3 regions of the Fructobacillus evanidus genome follow, and region 1 is predicted to be linked to each of the others. Evidence: riboswitches for the same ligand, from Rfam matches in the RefSeq annotation. Region 1 holds a riboswitch; each other region holds the start of a gene.
The links. A riboswitch is a leader RNA that binds a small molecule or an ion and turns the genes downstream of it on or off. The one in region 1 is predicted to bind thiamine pyrophosphate.
Positions count from the first base shown of each region.

Region 1 (3,207 bases):
CCTCATAGCGGTGCAGTCGTGCCAACGTCTTTAAAACGGAAGACTTGCCGACACCATTTGGTCCTGTCAGCAAGGTGATACCCTTGGCAAAGATTTGCAAGATATCCTGGTCTAAGACCAACCGTTCCCCGTTTTGGATTCGCAGGTTATCCAAGCGATAGGCGGTCTCCTCTACCTGGTCACTTTCGGCGACCGGTTTCAACACCACTGTCTGCTTTTGATAATCATATTGGCTCCAGTCGTTTTCAGGAACCAGCACCAGGGACTTCTCTTTGAGCTGATAAAACTGACTGATTTTATCGAAGTACCCAGCTGAGTCATGGTCGGAAACAAGGATACCGTAGCCCTCTTGGCTAAGCTGTTTAAGCAAAGCCTGGAGGTCTTCCCGCGATTGACTATCGACGGCAGCAAAGGGTTCATCTAGCAGCAGGTAGTCGGCCCCCAGGGCCAACACTTCCGCCAAGGCAACCTTTTGCATTTCCCCACCGGATAAAGTCACAAAGGACCGGTCGACAAAATCCGTCAAACCAACCTTTTCCAGTGCCCAGGCCGTCTTTTGATCAATTTCTTCCTTGCCCAATTCGAGGTTTTCCAGTGCAAAAATGAATTCTTCCCGCACCGTTGGCATAGCAAACTGGTCATCGGGGTTTTGAAAGAGCAAAGCCACGCGCTTGGCCCTTTCATTCGCCTTCAGTGTGGCAATTGCCGTTTGGTCAATTTCGATTTCACCACTGACCTGGCCACCGTATTGAGGGTAAAGACCCGCTAAGGCCTTTAGTAGGGTTGATTTTCCTGACCCGGAAGGCCCCATTAAGAGGGTCAGGGTCTTTTTTTCAAGCGTTAAATTTAGATTATCAATGATGGCTTGATCACGATAAGCCACCGTGAGGTTTCTGGCAGTTATTGCCATTTTTTGTCCTCCTTATTCGTGGGACAACAACTTTGATCGATCCAACAACTTGGCAATCAAGTGTACCAAAACACCTGAGAAGAAGAAGATTGATAGGTAACGAACGATGAACAAAGCAATTAACAAGCCGAACTTGTAGTGAATGTAACCTGATTTAAAGAGGTCCCAGCCAAAGGTGACGACTGTTCCAGTCAAGGTTGACAACCAAAGACCAGCGAACCAGTTCTTATAACCAGTCAAAGCAAATCCAAGTTCAGAACCAATTCCTTGGATAAAACCGGACAAGAGTGTTCCAACACCATAAGAACCACCCAAGAACATTTCACCGGCCGCCCCCAACATTTCACCGATAAAGCCGGCACCGACCTTCTTTAAAATGTAAGAAGCCAATGGTCCGGCCATCATCCATACACCAAGCGTGATTTCATTCGTAAAGGCTTGCAACCCAATCACGGCCAAACCGCTATTAACGATTTGGTAAACCGGATCCATGATCCAGTAAATGACCGAGAAGATAATCCCAATCAAAGCCAGCAAAATCACATTTTGTAGCGTCCACTTTTGTTTCATTATTCTCTCCTTTGCGTCCAGGGGAACAAAAGGCATGAAAAAACCACTCGCCTGGGCAGAGTCCAACACGGGTGGTCATAAAAAACTTGTGTGGATCTTCCTTCGTCGGTCTTAGCCTAACAGGTTCAATGGGTTTAATTCTCAACCAAAATGGTACCCCAGATCGCTATATTCAAATTTACTACCCTATCAGCTTACACTGTCCTTGCTTTTTATGCAAGGGCTTTCAAATAAAAAAGCACTTGGGTTCAATACCCGAGTGCTTGAACAGGCTGATTTTTACTTGTTTGCCTTGGCAACGGCAGCCATGGCAACTGATGAAACATAGTTAACTGGTTGACCGAAGTTTGGCTGGAAGAAGAAGTCCGTCATTGACAATTGATCAATTGTCATGCCGTTTTCAATCGCCAATGAAACCACGTTAGCAGCTTGTGAAATGTCATGCTTTGACAAGAAAGCAGCGCCAACAATGCGGCGAGTACCCTTTTCCCAAGTCAATGATGCCTTAACAGGCGTTGTTGACAACATGAAATCAGGACGGTAATCTTCTGAAATTGTCACAGAATCCGCTTCAACACCCTTACGTGCTGCTGATTGAACAGTCAAACCAGTAGCAGCGTAGGCCATTTCGTACAATTCAACGGCTGATGTTGCTTGTGTTCCTTGGTAAGCCATCGTTGGTTCAACAATGTTCTTACCAACCAAGATTCCTTGACGAACAGCATTGGTTGCCAATGGAATATAGTCATCCTTTTGTGTTGGGTTGTAGAAGACGGTTGCTGAATCACCGGCAGCAAAGACATCCTTCACAGAAGTTTCCATGAACTTGTTAACCTTGATAGCACCGTTTGGCAACATATCAACTTGGTCACGGAACATAGCAGTATTTGGCAAGAAGCCAATACCCAAGATAGCAATATCTGCTTCGTAAGTACCCTTATCAGTCGTTACCTTGATACCATCGGCAGTGTCTTCGAATCCTGAAACCATTTGACCAAGGGCTAATTTAACACCGTGGTCTTCGTAGGCCTTTTGGAAAACAGATGAGAATTCAGGCGCAGTATTGTTTGCCAACACACGGTCCAAACCATCAATCAAAGTCACTTCCTTATTGTTAACTGACAATTGTTCTGCCAATTCGGCACCAATATAACCAGCACCAATCACGATAACGCGCTTGACCTTTTCAGTCACTTCCTTCAAGGCGTTGGCATTATCCCAAGTCTTTGAATCAAAGACCTTGTCAGAATCGATACCAGGAATGCGGGGCTTAATAGCACGTGAACCAGTAGTAATAACAATCTTATCGAAAGTTTCTTCTGACTGGGCACCAGAAACCAAGTCCTTGATGTTCAAAGTCTTTGCTTCCAAGTCTGCAGCTTCAACAAGCGTTTGCATGTGCATTGAAATGCCTTGCTTAGCCATTGAATCTGGCGTTTCATAAAACATCTTGTCAGTTGATGAAACGTTGTCACCAATCCAAAGGGCGATTCCACATGACAAGAAAGAAACTGTTTGATTCTTTTCAAACACGTGTACCTCAGCGTCTGGGTGGTCTGCCTTAATCTGCTTAGCGGCAAACACGCCGGCGTGCGTTGAACCAATTACTGCAACTTTCATTAAAAGTGCCTCCTAATATATAGCTATGTGAAAATTGTAATTAAATTTTACCAATAAAACAACGTTTTGTCAATCGTTTCTCTATCAGTTTTCAAGAAAGTATCAAA
Region 1 covers NZ_CAUZLM010000003.1:43,733-46,939, reverse strand. Annotated here, with positions in the region: gene AABI08_RS02700 (ATP-binding cassette domain-containing protein) at 1-910, opposite strand, end outside; gene AABI08_RS02695 (ECF transporter S component) at 923-1,480, opposite strand; TPP riboswitch at 1,561-1,651, opposite strand; gene AABI08_RS02690 (FAD-dependent oxidoreductase) at 1,760-3,100, opposite strand.

Region 2 (3,207 bases), on a different contig from region 1:
GCAATCACAATTAGGCGCCGGACCAGGATTTGCAGGTCGCCGGCAATAATCAGGCGGGCGGCGTAGTGCAGGGCCGCGTCGACATCCGATCCCCGAATTGATTTTTGTAGAGCTGAGATGATGTCGTAGTGGGCATCGCCATCCTTGTCGGCGACAAGTGACTGCCTCTGAGTCGTTTCTTCGATGACCTCCAAGGTCACCTGGATAACCCCGTTTGCATCCGGCTTGGTCGAAAGGACTGCTAATTCCAAGGAATTCAAGGCGGAGCGAAGATCGCCGTTGGTTGCCTGGCTAAGTTGGGTGAGGGCTTCGTCGGCTAGGTTCACTTGATAGTTGCCAAGACCGTTTTCCTTATCCGTTAGTGCCCGCTTGATGGCCTTTTTGATGTCTTGGTCACTCAAGGGTTGGACCTGAAAAATCTGAGTCCGGGAACGGATGGCCGGCGTGACGTTTAAGTACGGGTTTTCCGTTGTTGCCCCAATCAAGATAATGGCGCCCGACTCGAGGTGTGGGAGGAGAAAATCCTGCTTGACCTTGTTGAGACGATGAATTTCATCCAAAAGAAGGACGACTGTCCCTGACATTTTTGCTTCTTCGGCAACGACCTGTAGGTCCTTTTGCGAATCGGTGGCAGCGTTCAAGGCTCGAAAGGCAAAGTTCGTCGAGCCGGCAATGGCCGAGGCAATCGAGGTTTTACCGGTTCCGGGTGGACCGTAAAGAATCATTGAGGACAGGCGCTTGGATTCCACCATCCGCCAAATGATTTTATTTTCGCCGACTAGGTTTTCTTGGCCAACGATTTCTTCAATTTTTGTTGGCCGCATCCGGTAGGCCAGTGGTTTTTGTCCGGGCATGAAGGCTCCTTGATTAGTATGGCTTTGTCTTGATAAAAAAGAAGCCGGTTGAAACCGGCTTCGTCAGGTTACAGGTCAATTGATTCCTGGTTTACGGCTGATTTTGCCGCAAGAACGACCGCATAGGGGTCGTCTGTTTGTGTTGTTCTTTCAAAATCAGATAAAAGGGTATAGGGGTGATTGGTGCTGACGGCCATTTGCAAGTAGTTGATGTAGGCATCACCACAGGCATCCTGGTCAATCAGTAAGGTCGTGTCCGGCCAGTTGGCCATCCGCGCCTTGAGTTCGTCTTGAACTTGGCTATCATCGGCCTTTGATTCTTTAACGGCCGCGACTACTCGTTCACGAAAAGTGCCTAGGTAAAGGCGCTGCTCATCAGGGTTAATCTTGGGACCGCCATTACCTTGCTGTCCCTGTTCTAAACGGCTGTTAACATCATCCATTGGGTTATCCTCCAATTACTTTACTACAGACAATTATACGGAAAAAGATAAGGATATTAAAGGCTTGTCCGCTATTTTTGGGTGTTATTCAACCTTCGTCGGTTGATTGACCTAGTCTGTTGATTGCTGCTAATGAAAAATCAGTAACGATAAAAATTTTATTAGAATTGGTCTAGTAAATCCGGTGAAATTTTGTCCTGCTTATTGAGTAGACAGGCTAAAAAATCCATGTTATATTGATTTCGAAAATTGAATACGAATTATCTGGGGTGCCGGTTGGCTGAGATTATACCCATTGAACCTGATTAGATTAACGTCTGCGTAGGAAGATAGTGATGATAGTTTTTTTGAAAGCTGTTTTTGCGTTTTTGACGTGGAAACAGCTTTTTTTGTTCAATTTTTAACAAAAAGGGGTAGCAGCTGCAAGGGAAAACTGATTTTTTCGGCGGTCAGACCCAGAAGGGAGAAAAGAGATGGTGACAATTAATGGCGAACAGATGGACAACGTCGCAGGTGTAACGGTTTTGAGTCTACTGGAAGAACAAAACAGTCATCACGAAAACGTGGTTGTCGAACTCAATGGTCAAATTTTATCGAAAGTGGCTTTGGCTGAAACGGTGTTGGTTGAAAACGACAAGGTGGAAATTATTGCCTTTGTAGGTGGAGGTTAGAAAAAAATGACAACGATTGCAATTGATGGCCAGGCGGTGGAATCCGTCTACCTAAAAATGAAGGATCGCAATGTGGCTGACAGTCAGGATAAGTTGGCAGCCGCCCATGTGACCATTGCTGGATCAGGAGGGTTAGGATCAAATATCGCCATTGCGTTGGCCAGGGCCGGAGTTGGTCATTTGACCCTGATTGATTTTGATGAAATTGAGCATAGTAACTTGAACCGTCAGCAGTTTAAATTAAGCCAGGTTGGCTTACCAAAGGTCTTGGCCCTGAAGCAAAACATCTTAGAGTTTAACCCCTTTGTGGAGGTGACGACTTGGCAGGAACGAGTGACGGAGGATAATGTGTTGGATCTCTTCACCGGTGCTGATATTATCTGTGAAGCCTTTGATGATCAAAATGCGAAAGCAATGCTATTACGGCGGGCGCAAGAGGTTTTGCCAGAGACGCCAATCGTGATGGGCAATGGCTTAGCCGGTGTTCACGATGCCAATCAAATTCAAACCGTCCGGCAAAGTGACCATGTTTACCTTTGTGGTGATGGCCAAACCAAGGGATCGGAAGGGTTGATGGCTGCTCGTGTTCTGATTTGTGCTGGACACCAGGCGAACCAAATCCTACGTTTAATTCTAGAAAAAGAGACAGTAGAGGAGTAAAAAATGTCGACAAATGATCCATTAGTCATCGGTGGCCACCAGTTTGAATCACGCTTTATTTTGGGATCTGGTAAGTACTCATATGAGCTGATTGACTCAGCGGTTAACCATGCCAAAGCGGAAATTATCACGATGGCTCTTCGCCGAACGAGTGTAGCTGAGGAAAATATTTTAAATTTTATTCCACAGGGGACAACCATTTTGCCAAACACTTCGGGGTGCACCAACGCTGAGGAGGCAATCCGGATGGCGCGAATTGCTCGTGAACTGAGTGGGAGTGACTTTATTAAATTAGAAGTGATTCCTGATAAGCAGTATTTGATGCCCGATAACTATGAAACGTTAAAGACAACTGAGGTTTTGGCCAAGGAAGGCTTTATCGTTATGCCCTATGTCTTGGCTGATTTCAATATTGCAAAGCAATTAGTCGATGCAGGTGCAGCTGCCGTCATGCCATTGGGCGCACCAATTGGCACTAATAAGGGCCTTTCCAACAAAGATTTGATTCAAATTTTGGTCGACGAGATTGACCTGCCAATTATTGTGGATGCCGGAATCGGCCGTCCAAGCCAAGCAGCC
Region 2 covers NZ_CAUZLM010000012.1:8,493-11,699, reverse strand. Annotated here, with positions in the region: gene AABI08_RS07665 (replication-associated recombination protein A) at 1-854, opposite strand, end outside; gene AABI08_RS07660 (YueI family protein) at 923-1,297, opposite strand; TPP riboswitch at 1,553-1,642, shown strand; gene thiS (sulfur carrier protein ThiS) at 1,771-1,968, shown strand; gene thiF (sulfur carrier protein ThiS adenylyltransferase ThiF) at 1,975-2,628, shown strand; gene AABI08_RS07645 (thiazole synthase) at 2,632-3,207, shown strand, end outside.
Region 2: another riboswitch for thiamine pyrophosphate. It lies ahead of thiS (sulfur carrier protein ThiS); the one in region 1 lies ahead of AABI08_RS02695 (ECF transporter S component).

Region 3 (3,207 bases), on a different contig from region 1:
ATTCTGGGGCTTTTCTTATGTCTATTTCCCGTTATGCTGTGTGGCTGATTTATGAAAACATCGTATTCAAAACGACATCCTCTCTGTAAATAAAGTAAAATAAATGATAGAATTGTAGTTGGATATTCTCAATCAGATTACTTGAAACATAAGGAGAAAAAATATATGGATACTGTATATGACGGCAATGCAAAAATTAACACTGTGAACAAGCATGTTTTTGTTTGGGTTTGCAACTTTTTGGTTGGTGGCTTTGGTGTTGATCGCTTTATTCGGGGACAAATCGGTTTAGGTTTGTTCAAGCTTTTCATCGGTTCATGGATTACTTTGGGCATTTGGCCCTTTGTTGATTTTGTGATTGCGCTTGTAAAAGCTTATGGATCAAACAACCATAGCAATGAATTAACATTTATTAATGGTCGTTACGCTAACTAAGAGTTACTTTTTCAAGGAAGATAACTGACTGACACTACTAATAAAACCCAGCGTTATTGAACGGTGGGCTTTATTTTTTATTTGATGTTGTTAAAGCAGGCCAATTCAATACTGATTTGGTATTAGTAGTAATTTAGCCTAGCAGGGCAACGTACCCAACCATGCTCAGCACGGCAATGATGCCGATAATAATGAACCATGGGCGTGTGTAGAGCGTGTCTCGTGGTTGTTGATCTTCGTTTTCTTTGTTTTTATCGTTCATCAGGTTATTTTCCTTTCATACAAAATCAGATTACTTATATAGAATAATGGCGCGATAGGTGAGTGACCAAGGTGAAATCGACAGCACTTCGTAGTCTTGGGCTTCTAGATTGCTGATAGCGGCATTTAAATTTTGTTCAAAGCCTCTAGAGGTGCTCGCACTAATGACTTTTGTTTTCATAGGTTCCCCTCCGTTCTTTCAATCAACTCTCTATCCCCATTGTAAGTAAAGCGATTCATTTTTCAATGATGAGAGCTGATTTTTTATGAAATTTAAAGGATTTGGGCTGGCATATCAGTCATTATTAAGCCGTTAAATGTTTGATTTTAAAATCAGTCTAAAATATGGTTGATGGCTGATTTCATATGGTAAAATATAAGCAACGCTAGGGGCGTCGATTTGACTGAGAAGAACCCTTTGAACCTGAACTAGTTAGTACTAGCGGAGGAAAGTGTCATTGCTAATGATTTTTTAGTGGTGCTTTCTATCTAGAAAGCACCTTTTTATTTGCAGCAAACGGCATAAGGTCAGTCACTGAGATGCCTTTCTAAAAGGAAAGGTAGAGGAATGTCGAAAACAGTTTTGATTACGGGAAGTAGCCGAGGCCTGGGAGCAGAAATTTCACGCACTTTCGCGAAAGATGGATTCCAAGTGGTGATTAATTATTATCACAGTCAAGAGAAGGCCGAAGAATTGGTAGCAGAAATTGGACAGGACCGCGCTATGGCTATTCAAGCTGATGTCCGGAATCGGGCCGAGGTTGATCAAATGGTGCAACAAGCCGTTGCTAAATTTGGTTCACTTGACACGGTTGTGAACAACGCCCTCATCAATTTTAAATTTGATCCCGTGGCACAGAAGCTCTTTAAGGATTTGACTTGGGATTCTTATCAGGAGCAAATCGATGGTACATTGAAGGGAGCCTTTAATGTGACGCAAAGTGCTTTACCACAAATGATGGCGCAAAAAGCTGGTCAAGTGGTTAATATCGGGACTAATTTATTCCAAAATCCCGTTGTGGCTTACCATGAATACACCACGGCCAAGGCTGCCATGATTGGTTTTACCCGCAATTTGGCAGTTGAATTGGGCGAATTTGGCATCAACGTCAATATGGTTTCGGGTGGTCTTTTGCAGACAACGGATGCTAGTGCGGTCACAACACCGGAAGTGTTCGACTACATCAAGCAAACAACGCCGTTGCGAAAAGTGACGGAACCAAGTGATGTTGCCAAGGCTGTCCTCTTTCTCGGTAGTGATCAGGGTCGGGGACTGACGGCACAAAACGTGACGGTTGACGGCGGTTTGACAATGAACTAATTTGAACAAATTTGGCAATGTCCAAGACGGGCATTGTTTTTTATTTGGCAAAATGAAAACAAAGTGTAATAGATTAATTAGAATCATTAGCGTTAAAATCAGGAGTAAATGTTACTGTTGGCAGACTGCTGGCCATCAAATAACAGTTTTTAGAGAGAAGGCATAACGATGGTTATTATTGGTTTGATTGCAATTGTGCTGATTGGCATTTGGTTTTCTTTTTGGCTTTCGATGAAAATTATCGAAATGCTGCCATATCTGATTTTGCTTTATATTGCCCTGAACATTTTGAACTTTGTTTTGGATCACAAGACGGGAATTTTATTGACTGTTCTGGTAATTGCGGCGATTCTGATTTTTGGCTGGATCTATGGTTCGCGGCACTCAGATGATGAAGCTGATGTGGAGCAGGTAGGTGATGATCATACTGCAGAAATTAGCCCAACAGTAATCGACACTGCGCATGATGAAACCCCAATGGAACCAATTGCCATTACTCAGTCAGTTGAACTGACACCGGCTGAACGGCGTGACCAAGCTTGGCAAAATTTTCAAGAAAATCATCCGTTAAACCTGGGGGATGGTCTGTTTATTGATACAAAAAATGAACAAATGTTTCTTGATTTAGGTGATGCCGAGGAGCGGGGACGGAAATACTTGCTAGAAAATTTTTCTGCCGTGCAGGAATACAAGATTCGAGAAGAAACGGCGGAAACTAAGGTGATTGGCGTTCATTTTACGGATATGGGCCGGTACAACTTTGCTGATATTGAATTAAGTAAGGCTACCAATGATGTTTTGGGGACTAGCCCAGCCGACTATTTTGAAGGCATTTTAGCGCAACAAGTTTCATCTCTGCATCCGGATGTTAGTTCTCTCCAGAGTGATGATCAGCCAGGAATTGCGGGGACGAGTGACTAATTGACGTGCGCTTTATTTTGATGGGCGAACATAAGTTCAATAAATTGTTATCAGAATGATAGACAAACTGACAACAAGAGAGTTAAACTAATGGAGTTAGTTACCGGCCTTGTTTAAAATAGCCGGCACAAATCTATTAGGTCCAGTTGAACATCAGGTCTATAAAGGTCCTGATTTTTGATTGTTTGGGAGAGTTAGAATGTTTTTCTTGGTTTCATTGACTATTATTGGTTTGCTTCTTTTGACTGCAATTGTGAAGGGACACCATT
Region 3 covers NZ_CAUZLM010000002.1:211,648-214,854, reverse strand. Annotated here, with positions in the region: gene AABI08_RS02410 (NINE protein) at 166-435, shown strand; gene AABI08_RS02405 (hypothetical protein) at 569-697, opposite strand; gene AABI08_RS02400 (hypothetical protein) at 728-877, opposite strand; TPP riboswitch at 1,075-1,164, shown strand; gene AABI08_RS02395 (3-oxoacyl-ACP reductase) at 1,265-2,017, shown strand; gene AABI08_RS02390 (hypothetical protein) at 2,186-2,938, shown strand; gene AABI08_RS02385 (hypothetical protein) at 3,138-3,207, shown strand, end outside.
Region 3: another riboswitch for thiamine pyrophosphate. It lies ahead of AABI08_RS02395 (3-oxoacyl-ACP reductase); the one in region 1 lies ahead of AABI08_RS02695 (ECF transporter S component).